2 regions of the Clostridium thermarum genome follow, and region 1 is predicted to be linked to the other one. Evidence: predicted binding sites of a transcription regulator. Region 1 holds the regulator's gene; the other holds the start of a gene.

Region 1 (9,221 bases):
TGTTATATAAAACTACACATAAAGTTCAGAGAAAAACTCCCTGAACCTTATGTGCTTACTATTTCAACTGTTATTATTTTTCTTTTCCGAAGATTTTCCCCATAAAGGAGCCGTTCTTTTTCCCGTCTTTTCCTTCTTCATATTCTTCTCCGCTTGCTTCCATAAAGAGTTTCAGTGCTTCTTTCTGCTTTTCGTTTAATGTCTTTGGTACATCCACTATCACCGTGACAAACTGGTCTCCTCTTCCTGCAGAATTAACTCTTGGGACACCTTTACCTTTAAGTCTGAATATGGTTCCCGGCTGAGTTCCTTGGGGTACTGAATACTTTACGTCACCATCTACCGTAGGAACTTTTAATTCGGTTCCCAGGGCAGCTTGGGCAAAGCTTATATGGGCATCGATGTAAATATCTACACCTTTTCGCTTAAATACAGGATGGGAACCTACCTTAAGTCCGATGTATAAATCTCCTGGAGGTCCTCCGTTAGAGCCGTGCTCACCTTGTCCTCTCAATGGAATTACGTTATCATTATCAACACCGGCAGGTATATTAACTTTAATCTTTCTATTCTTTCTCTCCTTGCCCTTACCCTTACATGTCGGACATGGATCTGTTATTAATTTTCCTTTTCCACCGCACTTATCGCAAGTAGACATACTAACAAAACTGCCTAGGGGAGTGCTTCTTTGTGATCTGATTTGACCGGTACCTGAACACTTATCACAGGTCTTTGGAGATGTTCCCGGCTTAGCCCCATTTCCGTGACAAGTTTCACAGGTTTCATGTCTATGAATACTTATTTCCTTTTCTACACCAAATACTGCTTCTTCAAAAGTAAGCTTGAGAGTTACTTCTATATCAGAACCTCTTTCAGGCGCATTGTGTCTTCTTCTATTACCGCTGGAAAACCCTCCGCCAAAGAAGGTATCAAAAATATCTCCAAAACCACCCATGCTTGAAAAGTCAAAGCCACCATCGAAACCACCGAAACCACCTTGGAAATCTGTTGTACCATACTGGTCATACTGTGCTTTCTTTTCAGGGTCAGACAGAACCTGATAAGCTTCATTTATTTCCTTGAACCTTTCCTCAGCTTCTTTATTCCCCTGGTTCTTATCGGGATGGTATTGGATTGCTAGCTTTCTGAAGGCTCTTTTTATCTCTTCGTCACTGGCACCCTTCTGTATGCCCAGTACCTCGTAGTAATCTTTCTTCGCCATCCGTTTTTCACCACCTACAACAATCTCAACCTTTATATTATATACTTAAATCTAAAATAGGGAAAGGGTAATTTCTCCCTTCCCCTTATTACATATTTCAAATTATTTGTCATCTACTTTAAAGTCAGCATCTACTACATTGTCATCCTGACCACCGGCATTTCCACCAGCATTGTTTGCCCCCATATTGTTTGGATCAAAACCTTGTCCTTGTGGATTTGCATTAGCATATAGTTTGGAAGATATTGCGTAGAATTCTTGAGTAAGCTCTTCTGTCGCTTTCTTGATTGCTTCAACATCATTGCCGTCTTTAACTGCCTTTAATGCATCAAGCTTACTTTCAATCTTAGCCTTATCTTCAGCGGATACCTTGTCACCTAGTTCCTTTAAGGTCTTTTCTGTCTGGTAAGCTATCTGGTCAGCATTGTTCTTAGCTTCAATAACTTCCTTTCTCTTTCTGTCTTCTTCAGCATATCTTTCTGCTTCTTTGACAGCCTTATCGATTTCTTCATCACTCAAATTAGTTGAAGCTGTAATTGTAATATTAGCTTCCTTACCTGTTCCCTTATCCTTGGCAGTAACATTTACAATACCGTTGGCATCTATGTCAAAGGTAACTTCAATCTGTGGAATTCCTCTTGGAGCAGGAGCTATACCTGATAGTGTGAATCTGCCAAGAGTCTTGTTGTCTGCTGCCATCTGTCTTTCACCTTGAACTACGTGAATTTCAACGGAAGTCTGGCCATCAGCAGCAGTTGAGAATATCTGGCTCTTTCTTGTTGGAATAGTAGTGTTTCTTGGAATTAATGGAGTTGCAATTCCTCCCATAGTTTCTATACCAAGTGTCAATGGAGTAACGTCTAAGAGAAGTATGTCTTTAACATCTCCAGTTAATACTCCGGCCTGAATAGCTGCTCCAACAGCAACACATTCATCTGGGTTTACACCCTTTGAAGGTTCTTTTCCGGTGAACTTCTTAACAGCTTCTTGTACTGCAGGAATTCTTGTAGATCCACCAACTAATATAACCTTATCTATATCGCTTAAGCTTAGCTTAGCATCATCTAAAGCCTTTCTCATTGGTTCTATAGTTGCTTCTACTAAGTCATGAGTGATTTCATTGAACTTAGCTCTTGTTAGGTTCATATCAATGTGCTTTGGACCAGTAGCATCTGCAGTTATGAATGGAAGGTTTATGTTAGTCTGCATTGAAGAAGATAACTCTATCTTTGCCTTCTCTGCTGCTTCCTTCAGTCTCTGAAGAGCCATCTTATCTTTTCTTAAATCTATGCCATGATCAGCCATGAAAGTGTCTGCGATGTAGTCCATAATTCTCTGGTCGAAGTCGTCTCCACCAAGCTTTGTATTACCGTTTGTAGCCTTAACCTCGAATACTCCGTCACCTAATTCAAGAATAGATACGTCGAAGGTACCGCCACCAAGGTCATATACAAAAATCTTCTGATTTGTTTCAGTCTTATCAAGACCATATGCAAGTGAAGCAGCAGTTGGCTCGTTTATTATTCTCAACACTTCTAAGCCTGCTATCTTTCCTGCATCCTTAGTTGCTTGTCTTTGGCTGTCATTGAAATATGCAGGTACAGTGATAACAGCCTGAGTTACAGGTTCACCTAAGTAAGCCTCTGCATCAGCCTTGATCTTCTGAAGGATCATAGCAGAAACTTCTTGAGGAGTATATTCTTTTCCATCAATATTTACTTTATAGTTAGTTCCCATATGTCTCTTTATGGATATTATAGTTTTATCAGGATTAGTTATTGCTTGTCTTTTTGCTACCTGTCCAACCAGTCTTTCTCCATTAGCTTGGAAGGATACTACTGAAGGTGTAGTTCTTGAACCTTCTGCATTAGCTATTACTACCGGCTCTCCTCCTTCCATTACAGCTACACAAGAGTTAGTGGTTCCAAGGTCAATTCCTATTACTTTTCCCATTTACGTTTTCCTCCTTAAAATTCAAATTTAAAAATATCTATCATCGATAATCTGATATATAATTTCTAATTAGCTACCTTAACCATGCTGTATCTTATTACCCTGTCGCCTCTTTTATATCCCTTTTGAAATACCTCAGCCACCACATTTTTGCCCAGACTTTCATCCTCCACATGCATTACTGCATTATGTAGGTTAGGATCAAATTCTCCGTCTGTAGATATTTCTTCAACGTTAAGTCTGCTAAGAGAATCATTGATCTGCCTTAGGGTCATCTCGATACCTTTCTTTAAATCATCAATACTGCCTTCTGCCTTTGCAGCCCTTTCAAGATTATCAAAAATAGGTAATATTGTCTTTAAGACATCTATGCATGCGTCAGTGTAAATTCCTTCTTTTTCTTTAGCTGTTCTTTTTCTATAGTTATCATACTCTGCAGAAGTTCTCATTAAGCGGTCTTTCAAAGCTTCCAGTTCATTATTCAGTTTAGTAATTTCATCCTTAAGTTTAAGGTTTTCTGCCTTTAGATCTTCACAGCATTTTTCCTTTTGAGCCTCTTCCTGGGCCTCATCTTCGCCTTCTATTCCTTCAAACTCCTGATCTTCTTTTACCTCAGCCTCTGCAAGGTTTTCTTCTGTATTAACATCCTCTTCAGTGTTAACCTTCTCTTCATTCTCGCAGCAGTTGCAAATTTCTTCATTGTCTATGTTTTTCTTCTTTGCCATACCACATACCTCCATTCTAATCACTCCACACAAAGGCGAACTTTACCAATCATCAAAGCTAGTTAAATTCTTATTCAAAAGTTCGGTGACCTTATTTAAAAGGGAGATTACCTTTGAATAATCCATTCTTGTAGGTCCTATTATTCCAATAGTCCCCAAGGGTTTATCACCAACACAATAAGCCCGGGCAACTACGCTGTAGTCCTTTGCCTCAGGGATATAATTTTCTTCGCCTATGCTAACGGTGGTATTCTTAGTGGCAGGAAGAATTTTCTTAACACTTTCCTTGTTATCTACAAAAGTAATAAATTCTTTAGCCTTATCTATATCACTGTATTCTGCATAACGAAGAATGTTGGTCTCTCCCTCAGTAATGACATCAGAATTTTCCACTTCATTCAAGCAATCATATAAAGCCGGAATCATTTCATTAAAGATGTCATCATAGCCATGAAGGTCTTTCTTAATGTTGTTAATGACCTCCAGATTAATTCCTTCCATGGTTAAATTCTTTAATCTTGCATTTAGCATATTATTAAGTTTAAGAAGCATATCTGAATCTATAGGTCTGTTGATCCTTATTATATTGTTTTTGATAATTCCGCTGTCAGTAACAATTACCATCAGTATGCTTCCAACATCAATATTGATTAATTGAATTGTCTTTAAGCAGCTCTTCTTAACAGAAGGAGTCTTTACTACACAAGTCAGGTGAGTTAGTTTAGACAATACCACACTAACCTGTCTCATTATTTTATCTACTTCAAACAAAGCAGCATTTAGAAGCATGCTTCTGATGAAGAGTTCCTCTTCAGCAGTTATCTGGTGAGCTTTCATCAACTTATCAACATACAACCTATAACCTTTGTCCGATGGTTTTCGTCCCGAGGAAGTATGGAGCTGCTCAATGTAGCCCATTTCCTCTAAATCTGCCATCTCATTTCTTATAGTGGCAGAACTAACTCCAAGATCGTACTTCCGTGCTATAGTTCTTGAACCAACAGGTTCGCCAGTGCTTATATAGTCATTGATAATGGCATGAAGTATTTTTAGTTTTCTATCATCAAATTCCATACACTCACCTCTTTGTTAGCACTCACCGTCAATGAGTGCTAATGACTACGATTTAAAAATAACATTATCAATTTCCTTTGTCAACCATACTTATAAATTAATATAATGTCATTATTCATAATTAACATATTTTATAAAATGATTTCTACTTAAATCTCAATTTTACGCCGTATTATTATGACTTGTATATTTCTCACTGCTTATCCAGTATAAAGTCACTCATTACCGTATTTGATAGCTGAATGCCACTGTGGTTCAAGACTATAAAGCCATTTTTTCTTTCCAGCAGCTTTAGTTTTATATATTTTTCTATTACTTCTCCATATACTGAACCTATATCAACTCCAAAACGTCTGCGGAATTCTGCTTCCTCAACACCGGATAACATTCTTAATCCCATAAACATATATTCTTCCATTTCATCCACAAGAGAATTTTTATTACTCTCTATTGCAGATAGCATGCTCACAGAAACCGCTTTTATATATTTTTTGATATTCTCTTCGTTTCTATACCTTATGTCCCTTACATAGCCGTGAGCTCCTGCTCCACACCCGATATAATCTCCCAGTGTCCAATACACTATATTGTGTCTGCATTCATAACCTCCCTTTGCAAAATTAGATATTTCGTATTGGGCATACCCTTTTTTCTCTAAGAGTTCTACGGCCTTCTCATACATTGCTCTTTCCTCATCTTCTTCCGGAAGTTGAAGTTTTCCCTTCTTATAAAGTTCACCAAAGGGAGTATCCTCCTCTACAATTAAGCTATAACAGGAGATGTGCTCAGGTTGAAGACAGGTAACAGCCTCTATGGTATCCTCTAAATCCTGTTGTTTCTGTGTTGGCAGTCCAAACATTATGTCTACATTCACATTGTCAAAGTCCATTTCTCTAATTAGGTTGTAACTTTTTACAAAATCTTCAACGGTATGGATTCTGCCAATTTTTTTTAATAGATTATTTTGCCAAGCTTGAAGCCCAATACTTATCCTATTGACACCCATGCTCTTAAGGACTTTTAATTTATCAACATCAATAGTACCGGGATTACATTCTACGGTGAACTCTGCACCCGGTTCCAATCTCAGCCTTTCTATGGTGTTTTTCAATAATTCCCATGCCTCTAAAGACAAATAGGTGGGAGTTCCCCCACCTATAAATATTGTACTTATACTCTTATTTATACATTTTAAAAGTATTTCGTCACAGAGAGCACGGGTATATTCCATCATCATACTTTCAGAACCGCTGTAAGAGCAAAAATCACAGTACATACATTTACTCTTACAGAAAGGAATGTGTATATATAATGCTATGCCCATTAAACAACCTCCTATTCAACCTTTAACACAGTCATAAAGGCTTCCTGCGGTACTTCTACAGAGCCAACCTGGCGCATTCTCTTTTTACCCTCTTTCTGTTTTTCAAGCAGCTTTTTCTTTCTTGATATGTCACCGCCATAGCATTTTGCCAATACGTCTTTTCTTAAAGCCTTAACGGTTTCTCTTGCAATTATCTTTGAACCTATGGCTGCTTGAATAGGAATTTCAAACATCTGCCTCGGAATTATTTCCTTTAATTTTTCAGTCATGTTTCTTCCCTTATTATATGCACGTTCCTCAGGAACTATCATCGATAAGGCATCCACTATATCTCCGTTGAGAAGTATATCCAGCTTAACAAGCCTTGTTTGCTTATAGCCTTCAAACTCATAATCCAAGGACGCATAGCCTCTTGTCCTTGACTTCAGGGCGTCAAAGAAATCATAAATTATTTCGTTTAATGGCATGATGTAATTTAAAACCGCTCTGGTAGCTTCAATATAATTCATGTCAATAAAGGTTCCTCTTCTGTTCTGACAGAGATCCATAACAGCACCTACATAATCTGATGGTGTAATTATTGATACCTTAACCACCGGCTCCTCCATAAACTGTATTTCTGTAGGGGCAGGTAAATTTGTAGGATTTGTTATTTCTATTACTTCACCATCGGTCTTTGTAACCCTATATATAACGGAAGGGGCAGTAGTTATTATGTCTATGTTGTATTCTCGTTCTATTCTCTCCTGGATAATTTCCATATGAAGAAGTCCCAGGAAACCACAACGGAATCCAAAGCCCAAAGCCAGTGAGGTTTCAGGTTCAAAATGGAGGGCCGCATCGTTAAGCTGCAGCTTTTCCAAAGCTTCCTTTAATTCCTCATAATCTGCTCCATCTACCGGATATATTCCGCTGAACACCATCGGTACTGCAGGTCTATAGCCCGGCAGAGGTTCACTGGCCGGATTGGCAGCATCGGTAATTGTATCTCCTACTCTGGCGTCTCTTACATTTTTTATAGAAGCTGTAAGGTAACCCACATCTCCGGCTCTTAACTCTTCTATTGGCATAAAGCTCGGTGTAAACACACCAACCTCAGTAACTTCATAGAGCTTTTCTGAAGCCATAAGCTTAATCTTTGTGCCAACCTTAACGCTGCCTTGTTTTACTCTTATATAGCAGACAACACCCTTGTAGCTGTCGTAATAAGAGTCAAAAATCAGGGCCCTGAGCTGTCCGTTCTCATCTCCCTCAGGAGCAGGTAATTTTTCAACTATAGCCTCTAAAACCTGCTCTATGTTAAGTCCGGACTTTGCAGATACCATAGGTGCATCCTGCGCATCCAATCCTATGATGTCTTCAATTTCATGCTTAACTTCTTCCGGTCTGGCACTAGACAAGTCAATTTTATTAATTACCGGAAGTATCTCAAGATTATGATCTAAGGCCAAATAACAATTTGCCAGTGTTTGAGCCTGTATTCCCTGTGTAGCGTCAACCACCAGTATGGCTCCTTCACAAGCAGCTAAGCTCCTTGAAACCTCATAATTAAAGTCTACGTGCCCTGGAGTATCTATTAAATTCAATATGTATTCCTGTCCGTCTTTAGCCTTATGTATCAATCTAACAGCCTGTGCTTTGATTGTAATTCCTCTTTCTTTTTCCAGCTCCATATTATCAAGGATTTGCTCTTCCATTTCTCTCTGAGTTAGAGTACCGGTCATCTCCAATAATCTATCTGCTAAGGTGGATTTTCCATGATCTATGTGTGCAACAATACAAAAGTTTCTGATATGTTTCTGCCTTTCGCTCTGCATAATATACTTCCCAAACCCATGGGGCACAGGAAGATCTTCACCCCCATAACTAAAATATACAAAATACTAACATGATAATTGCTGAATTTAAATAAAAAATAACTAGTCTTAATCTATTGTCTCCAGAATCAAATTAAATTATATCACAGGCCCCTCTGATTCTGTCAACAACAAGCGTATTTCAATTTATTAATTTCTAATTTCTGATGCTGGCAGTGCTCTCCTGCTGGCCCTTAAATATACTGCTGTTTACATATATGACCTTGTTTCCTATAGAAAATCTAAGGTCAAAGGGTGACTTAGTAAAGTACATTCTCACTCTTATCCCATTTTTTCTGCTTAAAACAAACTCGCCGAAGGCATCTGATTTACTTCTGTCATCTGGATATATATTTTGATAAATTGCTTCATCATAGGCTTTTCCATTGAGTCTGTTATATTCAATATTAACCTTTATTATACCTGCAAAAATACAAACAAAGGATAATAATATTACGATAGTATACTTTTTACCAAACAAAAAAAACACCCCCTAGGTTTTTACATACCTATAAGGATGCTCTTTTTTATAACTTTTATTCATTTATTTTTTATCTTTTAAGTACTCAGCTATCATACGGCCCATATACTTGGAGGAATTTATTGCTTCTTCATGGGTATTGGTATGTGCTCCAACCTCTATGAGAATAGCGTTATTGCTTAAATCCTGGTTAAAATATAGGGTTCCGAAGTTATAATAACAAACCGCTCTCGTAAATCCTGGAAATAAATTATCACATATGCTCATAAGCTTGTCTGTCACTTCAGCATTTTTGCTGTAATGTGGATTCTTTTTTGTGAGAACAAACATTATTTTTGACACATCTTCTCCATTAATCCTTGTTGTTACATTGGCTTTACTATATACTGAATCTCTATGCATATCTATAATTAAATCAAAATCTCCATATTGCTTAAGGTAATTTTCAACGGTTTTCCTTGAATTCTGATAGGAGCCATTATATGGATAACAGTGTACAGTGGTATCATGAATTACACTTATTCCATAGGTATTTTCCAATTCATTTTTCAGAGCTTCACCTACCGCTACAACATTCTTTTGGGGA
Region 2 (9,221 bases), 930 kb from region 1:
ATTTTTGAAGATTTTTCGTAGCAAAGCGGAGAAAAATCCTCCACAATTACTCACCACTCAATACTAACTACTAATTATCATAAAAATAAACCCTTCTCACTTCATCATACTTGTCCGCAATGCTGTTCATATCCTCAGAATCAAACCTGTAAGTCAAATATCTGTTAAAAAAGGCTAACACAAAATCCTGCTGTATCATTGAAATTTTACGTCCGTCCAATTGGCCGGTATAACCATAGGTCTTAGTCAATGGTGAATACATATGAATCATTGTAAAATCCAGGTGTGTTGTGCCACTTATTTCATAGAGTTCTCTATAACCTTTGCTACTTTTTAATAGGGGAAACAGGTTTGCGTTATTAGGATCCGTTATCCACTGCTCACTTCTTAGAAAGAGTGCCGGAATTCTAAGTCCGGTATTGATGATCTCTGCATCTACCGGGTCTAGCCATGGATCAAAGCCCGTTATAGCTCTAATGCGGCTGTCTTTAATAGCCGTAACAACTCCGGCCCCTCCACCGGCAGAATGGCCTAACAATCCAATTGCAGACAAGTCAAGCTTATCCCATAGTATTGAGGTCTTATCTGAGTTGAGCTCGATTAAAGTATCTATTGTAAACTGTATGTCCTGTACATAAGTATCAAGCACTATATTGCTATATGTTAAGTATTCCTCCCGACTTACCCCAAAAGGGATGGCCTCCTTTCTGAGGTATTCTGCCTCTCCGCTGTCAAATACTGTAACGGCAGCGGCATAGGTATGACTTATGCCGGCAACAATATAACCGTGACTTGCAAGTAACTCCGCTAAGTCCGTATGAAGGCTCCTCAGGCCGGTTAGTCCGTGAGATATAATAACCAGAGGATATTTTGATTTTGCCTTGCCTATATCAGCAGCTTTATATGAGTTTGATTTTATCAGTGCCATGGGCCTTAACAAAAACTCAGGAATACCCACTATTTTTGCAATGGATCCAGCTTCCACAGCACCCCCTTCCAGCCAAGGCGCCCTCTTATGGCCTTCTGCCTCGTCCGCCGGATACCAGAGTTGAATCTTTATCTTCCTGTTAGCATCCCTACTGTTACTATATAAGGCAACCCTATTTGTATCTATAGCATCAAAGGATATTGTACCTATTTTATATTCTCCAGTTGGCTTCGTTAAATTGTATAGTGGAAACACATAGGAAGCTGCTAAAGACATAATTATGTTGATGGTTATAAAAATGATGATGAAAAACCTGCTCCCCTTATTGGTATACATTCTTTCAAAACTGGTAAATTTCCAATAATTTAGAACGACAACTGCTTCAATTAACAGTACTAAAAAATATACAGGATATAACTGCCATCGTACTCCTTCAAATATCCAGTGCAGTATAGTGCAGATTAAAACAGAAAGACAGATATATTTTATAGCCTTAAACCATCTAACTGTTCCAGAGATGAAGATAACCATAAACAAAATGACCAGTAAACAAAGTATCCCTTCTAATAATCTCATCTTTTCCTAGCAGACTTTGCAGTATTATCTGCCGGTCTAAAGCTAGTTTCACCTCCTACACAGTCAATTTGAAACAATTGAAAAAGACTACTAAGCCCTAAGTCTTTTGTAGTCTTTATAGTTATCCTTAATCTTTTTTTGTCATATTATACATATAAATCAGAAATGAACTCTTACAAGATAAAATTTAATACTCTTATTACTCCATCCTAAATCCCATGGAACCCTGTGGCGATCTGTATTATGACAGTTAACCAGAGCATAGCCCTTTGAATCCGAACCGGTTACCACAGATATATGAGTTATTCGTCCTTTCTTCACATAGGCTACGAAGTCTCCCGGCAGCAACTTATAAGAGGCCTTAAAGACCTTGTCATAGGTACCATAGGCTATGACAGAAGCTCTTCCGCTGCCTACCCAATAATCTTTAAATCCTTGAGCATTTGCCCAAGCCCTTGAGCCATCCCTATCGTAGTTCCATGTTTTATTCTTTTTGAACTTACCACCTTCGAAGAGTATCTGTGAAGCAAAGTTTGCACAATCTCCCCCCTGTGGATTCATGTTCTTATATTTTATATTATACACTAGTCCCTGGCTTATATCATTAGCAGCCCCGCTATATTTGTCTGCATAAGCTACTGCATCTATCCTTCGCTTGGAAATATTTGATAAATCTCTGGAGCCTTGAGCTAAAATATATTCTTTTATAGAGTCTACTTTAATATTTTCTAAGTTTAAGGAGTCTGCAAATGGATCAGTGTACCATTCCTTGATAATTGTCCATACTCCATTGATATTCTTGATATTTATTATATGATAGGTGCCTATTCTGAAATTATTATCTACATCCTTATTATCTTCATATACATACTTATATTCTGTTGAACAGAGAGCATATACAGAGTATTGATCATCTTTTCCCCTTATCCTTTTTATTTCAATATTGGGTGTTATGCTGGTGAAGGTGACTCCCTGCTTTTCTGACCAGTTTTTAATATACTTCATCTTCTTGACCTCGTATTCAAAAGCCCATTGTCCAACCTTTTTACTCCTATCATAAATTAAATCCATAAGCTCTTCATCTTGCTCAAGAATGGCTCGGCTTTTCAATACAAATATTTGCTTAATAATTTTTTTAATCTCATCATTTTCAATGGAACCGTAGGCTACGTATCCTCTAAAAAATGATGATAGAATCAAGAAAATTGCTGTAAGTATAGAAATTAGTCTAAAACTCTTAAATCGATACATTTTTATCACATCCCCATAACATTGATGTAATAAGTATGTGAAATTTAGGTTTATCCTATAATTACAGTTAACAAGTTTTTTATATGTAAATCTTTCATGTAAAGGAAAAAACAAAAAAATTAGACACACAAAAAAAACGGAGAACACTGAAGACACTTAAGGATTTTTCAAAGAAGAGTTCTTTCTTTTAAATTCAAAATAGCTGCCGCTCTTGTTCATTTAGTGCGGCAGCTATTATTATTTTATGATGAATCCCCCCATATCTCCACCTACATTACTATAATTCTCATCTATCTGAATACTGCCATGGTTAACCTCATGTAAGTTTTGATATATATTATATTTATAGTATTTAGAGAAGTAATCTTCCTGTCCCGTTCCCATTGAAGTTTGCCATACATATATGTCAGGGTTCACATTTTCCTTCACATGTTTTACTATTCTATAGTTTCCATAAACACCTATGTCCCATCTTCTTTTTTCCGGGTCTGCTGCTTGAAATTTCTCCATTGTATCCATTATACCTTTAAAATATTCTTCCACTTTATTTAATGGAATGTCCCCGGTATTTTTCTCATCAACGGCAAAATATATGGTTGATGGCTTTTCCCCAGAGGCTGGTTGTCCAACTTCAATAGCTTGTTCAATTGCTTTTGTACACTGCAAAACACCATATTGGTAATTGAATAACTCCGCCTTATTATTATAATCCTGATAAACAGCTACTATCTGCAGTCCGGCAGCGGAAGCAGCCTGTGCCTCCTCTTTTGTCAGCTTCTTTAAGGGATCCTCAGTACTGTAATATCTTGCAGCAAAGCTATAGCCTTCAGCTTTGAACTGTTCATATTGGCTCAGTGACAGAGGATAATAGCAATCAAAGCCTCTCAAGGCACTATCAGGAACAACAAACTGTGCGGCTATATAGCCTGTCTCTCCATTATATCTAACCTTATACCAATGATCAGTTTTTCCTATTATAGTAACTGCTGTTCCGTTATTCATTTCATCTAGTACCGGCTGATCAGTTCGCGGATACCTTCTCAAGTTCACAGGACCACTTGATTGAATATGAGCCCCTTCTTCATATACACCTGATACTTGAGTCATTAGCTTATCCAAAGTTTTGGGTTGTACAACACTTTCTCCTCCCAAAGCTATAAGGTTGGAGGTATTATTTTCCTTAATAATTTTTAAAGTATTTTCTGCTGGTGTTGCTGAAGTTAATATCAGCGGGTTACAATTCTTGCTTGCCAGTGCACCGCCTGCCAACGCGTCCGGAAAATTATCTCCTGTGGCAATGTAAGCACTGGAGAAGTCTAATATATTGCAAAACTTTTTCAGCAATACATTATTTCTAGCATAAATATCAGCACCCAGAATTCTTTCTACATTAGTAAGCTTATTAACTACAGAGTCAGATACTAATGAATTATCACCTATAACATAGGTCTTACTTATATTATTTGATTTCAAATACTTTTCTACTGCAGGATCCAAGCCTTTCTTATCTGTCAGAATTATTGGCATTCCTAAATTAGCAGCAACAGGTCCTACTATTAATGCATCACCAAAATGACTGCCATTTAATACAAAAACACCTTTACTTACCCCTATAAACTTGGCTACCTCAAGAGAGGTTTCATACCTGTTTGAACCAGCAAGTCTCTTAACCTTCATTCCATGCCCTGTAAGGCTATTGTAAACACTTGTACTTACAACACCGGTACCGCCGATTATGAACACATCTGTTACCTTCAATTTCTTCAAAGTATTCAGTGTCTCACCGGTAAGCTTATCTTTTTCCGTTAATAATATTGGAGCATCATACTTTTTTGAAAGCGGTGTTGCAGCAAGTGCATCAGGATAATTGTCCCCAGTTACCAAAATAGCATACTTGGCTGTCTGCCACCCATTGAGGGCAATCATGCTGGCAGTTTGATACCTGTTCTGTCCCCATATCCTGTCCGAGGTTGCTGCATTTACTTTTACCGGTTTATAATTGAAAAGCAGTACTAAAGCTGAAACGAATAAGGATAAACCAGTAAGAATCTTATTTTTCAAATCCATAACCCCCTTTTATTTCCCACTAAGTTATATGTAATACTTTTACTCCAATTATTAATTATACCAGATGATGCTATTAAATAGAACATAAAAAGACCCTGGTCTGTGACGCCAGAGTCTTTTTACTGTTATGTTTATTTCTTTATTTCATTATCTTACAAATATTATTAGTAAACTCTACCGGATCAGCTATTGGCAGGCCTTCAATAAGCAGAGCTTGATTGTATAATATTTCTGTATAAAGCTTAAGCTTATCTTTATCTTTTTCATAAGCTTCCTTCAGAGATTTGAATACGTCATGATGTACATTAATCTCCAGAACCTTGTCTGCCTTTACTCCTTCACTGTTAGGCATAGAATTTAATATCTTCTCCATTTCAATGGACAGCTCTCCTTGATTAGACAAGCAAACCGGATGATTTTTTAATCTCTTAGAAGCCCTAACCTCTTTAACTTTTCCGGATAGTAATTCCTTCATGCTGTCAAAGAGGCCTTTATTTTCTGTTTCTTCAGCCTTAACTGCCTCTGCATTTTCATCTGCCTCTAGTCCTAAATCGTTGCTGGATACAGATCTGAACTCTTTATCTTTATATTTCATTATCATCTTGATTGCAAATTCGTCTATATCCTCTGTGAAGTACAGTATTTCATAGCCCTTTTCCAGTAAAAGCTCTGTCTGAGGCATTTTTTCAATTCTCTCATTGGATTCACCGGCAGCATAATAGATGTACTTCTGTGATTCGGTCATTCTTGTTATATATTCATCCAAAGTTACCATCTTCTTCTCTTTTGAGGAGTAGAACATCAGTAAGTCCTGAAGCATATCCTTATTAGCGCCAAAGTCATTATATACACCAAACTTCAATTGACGTCCAAAGGTCTTAAAGAATTTCTCATACTTATCTCTTTCATTTTTCAGCATGTTTTCCAATTCACTCTTAATCTTTGACTTTATGTTTTTAGCTATAAGCTTCAACTGTCTATCATGCTGTAATATTTCTCTGGATATGTTAAGTGATAAGTCTTCTGAATCTACAAGACCTTTAACAAAGGCAAAGTAGTCCGGCAGTAGCTCTGGGCACTTGTTCATTATCAGTACTCCGTTTGAGTACAGTTCCAGGCCCTTTTCATATTCCTTTGTGTAGTAATCAAAAGGCATTGTTTCAGGGATAAAAAGTATAGCATTATAGCTTACAGCACCATCCACGCTGATGTGAGTGTATTTTAGAGGCTTATCGAAGCCATAGTGCTTTTCTTGGTAGAAGTTTTCATAATCTTCAGTCTTAAGCTCATTCTTGTTCTTCTTCCATATAGGAACCATACTGTTTATGATCTGTTCTTCCTTATACTGTTCATACTCCTTGTCGCTGCCTTCTTTTAGTCTGCTCTTAGTTACATCCATCTTGATTGGATATCTTATGAAATCAGAGTATTTCTTGATGATACTTCTTAGTCTGTATTCTTCTAAGTACTCATCATAGCTTTCTTCTTCGGTGTTTTGTTTAATTTTAAGTATGATATCTGTACCGTAGGTATCTTTTTGGCAAGGCTCAATGGTATATCCCTCTACCCCCTGGGACTCCCACTTATAGGCCTCATTACTTCCAAAAGCCTTACTGATAACAGTAACAGTTTCTGCTACCATAAAGGCTGAGTAGAAACCAACACCAAACTGTCCTATAATGTCATAGCCATCCTTAATTTCATTTTCAGTCTTGAATTTCAATGATCCGCTCTTAGCAATAACCCCCAAGTTTTCATCCAATTCTTCCTTGGTCATTCCAATACCGGTATCAGAAATCTTTAATATTCTGCTATCTTTATCTGCTGTTATTTTAATGTAGTAATCCTCTTTGTTAAAAGTTATGGAATCATCGGTCAAGGCCTTATAATAAATCTTATCGATAGCATCACTGGCATTTGAAATAAGCTCTCTTAGAAATATTTCCCTATGGGTATAGATTGAGTTAATCATGAGATCTAATAGTCTTTTTGACTCAGCTTTAAATTGTTTTGTTTCCAAGTTAAATCTCTCCTTTCGCTTTTCTAACTATAATCTTAATTTTAGCACTCTATTATCCAGAGTGCTAACCCATATTTTTTATATAACATATTTTAACTTTTAAATCAATATGTTTTTGCCTTCTATACTTTTGTTGGTAACCTTTGGGACAGTTTATAAGTTCAATATAATATCCTAATGAATTCCTTTTGATAGAGGCAGCTTTACAGGATAATACATTTTCCTATAAATATTATTCTGATAAAATGTTTATAGCTATATAAGTATGGTTATAAAGTTTTAATGATATTAGTATTAAAAGGGGTGTAAAAAAATGATTAAGGATAAAATAGTTTTTATCAGTGGTGCCAGCAGTGGTATCGGTGAGGCAACAGCCAGGCGTTTTGCAAAGGAAGGCGCTGTACTGCTGCTATGTGCAAGAAATATAGTTAAACTCAATGAATTGAAGAAAGAGCTGGAGGAGAACTATCATACCAGGGTCTATACGTATGAACTTGATGTAAGAGATAAGCATGCCATAGATGCTGTATTTGACAGCATACCTAAAGAATTGAAGAATATAGATATCCTTGTAAACAACGCCGGCTTGGCCCAAGGTCTTGAAAAGGTTCAGGATGGAAAATTGGATGAATTTGATGTTGTAATTGATACTAATATCAAAGGACTTTTATACCTCACCAGAAAGGTAGTTCCCACCATGGTAAAAAATCAAAGAGGTCATGTTATAAATCTTGGCTCCTTAGCAGGTGTTGCTGCCTACCCTGGCGGTGCTGTGTACTGTGCAACTAAGGCCGCTGTAAAATTCATAAGCGATGGCTTAAGAATGGACATAGTTGAAACACCTATCAGAGTAACCAATATTCAGCCCGGTCTGGTGGAAACCAACTTCAGCGTAGTTAGATTCCGTGGAGATGTTGAAAAAGCCGCCAAGGTTTATGAAGGTATCAAGCCTCTTACTGCAGAGGATATAGCAGACATCATTCTATATACCGCTTCTGTACCGGAGCATGTACAGATTTGTGAGGTAACCGTTACCGCTACCCATCAAGCTACCGGAGGCATAGTGTATAAGAAGTAAGAGTATTATTAATTAAATAGGTTTGGTTAACACCAAAACATGCTTACGATTTAAAAATTAAGAATGATGGACGAAATTTAGCGGAGCTGAATTTTCACTGTCATTCTTAATTCTTAATTTCTAAAAGCTTCTTATGAATACATTTATTATTTTTGTAAAATAATAACTTATATAATTTTTCATAAGAGGAGCTAGCTTTATGATAGATATAATCCCCTATATCGCTGCTTTTGGAATTCCAATTGCGCTTCTTCTTGCAATGGCTATCATGATTATAACAGACAAAAGAAAAAAGTAACCCCTTAAGGATTACTTCAGTATTATCGTAGGCATGCTCTATATGCAAGCATGATGACATCATATGCCATTAAGGCAGAATTTTAATTCTCCTCTGCTTCCTTACCAAGGCTCTCTTTATATAGTCCCTTCGCTTTTACTGCGAAAAAGGCATTACTAATAGTAAACAGTGCAAAATTTATACAATAAAAGAGCAGGGTTTCAATCCCCTGCTAAATAAATCTACTTATCTTCCCCAACTATAAACTTACCAATTTCAGCTTCCAGGCTATCTGAAACTTCCTTTAATTGGCCGGCAGCATTGGCAAACTCACCTATTGTAGCTGAAACTTCTTCTGTTGCTGCAGCAACCTCTTCCGCGCTGGCTGAAGACTCTTCAGCCACTGCAGAAATATTCTGCATTCTAACCAATATTTCATCTTTCTTTTGTTTGGTTTCATTTATGGCTGTTCTTGTACCGATTATTTCATTCTGCAATTTTCGAATGGCTTGAGAAATGCTCTCAAACAATCTCATACTCTCAGCAACGGATTGATTTTGAGCTTCTACAGCAACCTTAGTTTCACCTATGGCTTCTGCAGCTAAATTTGATTTAGCATTTATCATGTTAATCAATTCTTGAATTTGCTTTGTTGCTACAGTAGATTGTTCTGCCAGTTTTCTAATCTCCTCTGCCACTACCGCAAAGCCCTTTCCCGCTTCACCGGCCCTGGCAGCTTCAATGGCAGCATTTAAGGCCAGCAAATTGGTTTGATCTGCAATATTATTTATGGTATTTGTGATTAATCCAATTTCCTCACTGGACTTATTCATATCCATAACTACTGATGAAACATTTTCTGTCTGTATATTTCCTTCCTTAGTTTTTTGTAAAAGCACTTCCATAACCTTTAATCCGCTTTCACTAAGCTTGTTTGCTTCTACAGACATGTTTTCAATTGTTGCAGCTAAGGATTCGATATTATCTATATTTGATGCTAAAACTCCCAATGATTCAACGCTGT

Evidence for each region. The regulator HrcA, encoded in region 1, represses chaperone genes, less so after heat shock. The targets are predictions, from matches to a motif close to TGTTAGCACTCNNNNNNNNNGAGTGCTAACA.
Region 2: htpG (molecular chaperone HtpG) is a predicted target of HrcA. The motif match lies at 6,882-6,912, and genes of this name have one in related genera.

What each region holds. Positions count from the first base shown of each region.
Region 1 covers NZ_CP040924.1:1,295,414-1,304,634, reverse strand. The annotation lists gene dnaJ (molecular chaperone DnaJ) at 74-1,222, opposite strand; gene dnaK (molecular chaperone DnaK) at 1,325-3,175, opposite strand; gene grpE (nucleotide exchange factor GrpE) at 3,241-3,900, opposite strand; gene hrcA (heat-inducible transcriptional repressor HrcA) at 3,943-4,974, opposite strand; gene hemW (radical SAM family heme chaperone HemW) at 5,168-6,298, opposite strand; gene lepA (translation elongation factor 4) at 6,310-8,115, opposite strand; gene FHY60_RS05705 (hypothetical protein) at 8,312-8,635, opposite strand; gene FHY60_RS05700 (stage II sporulation protein P) at 8,699-9,221, opposite strand, start outside.
Region 2 covers NZ_CP040924.1:366,245-375,465, reverse strand. The annotation lists gene FHY60_RS01670 (vWA domain-containing protein) at 1-21, shown strand, start outside; gene FHY60_RS01665 (alpha/beta hydrolase family protein) at 71-1,459, opposite strand; gene FHY60_RS01660 (amidase domain-containing protein) at 1,664-2,755, opposite strand; gene FHY60_RS01655 (cell wall-binding repeat-containing protein) at 2,993-4,816, opposite strand; gene htpG (molecular chaperone HtpG) at 4,962-6,842, opposite strand; gene FHY60_RS01645 (SDR family NAD(P)-dependent oxidoreductase) at 7,156-7,920, shown strand; gene FHY60_RS01640 (methyl-accepting chemotaxis protein) at 8,440-9,221, opposite strand, start outside.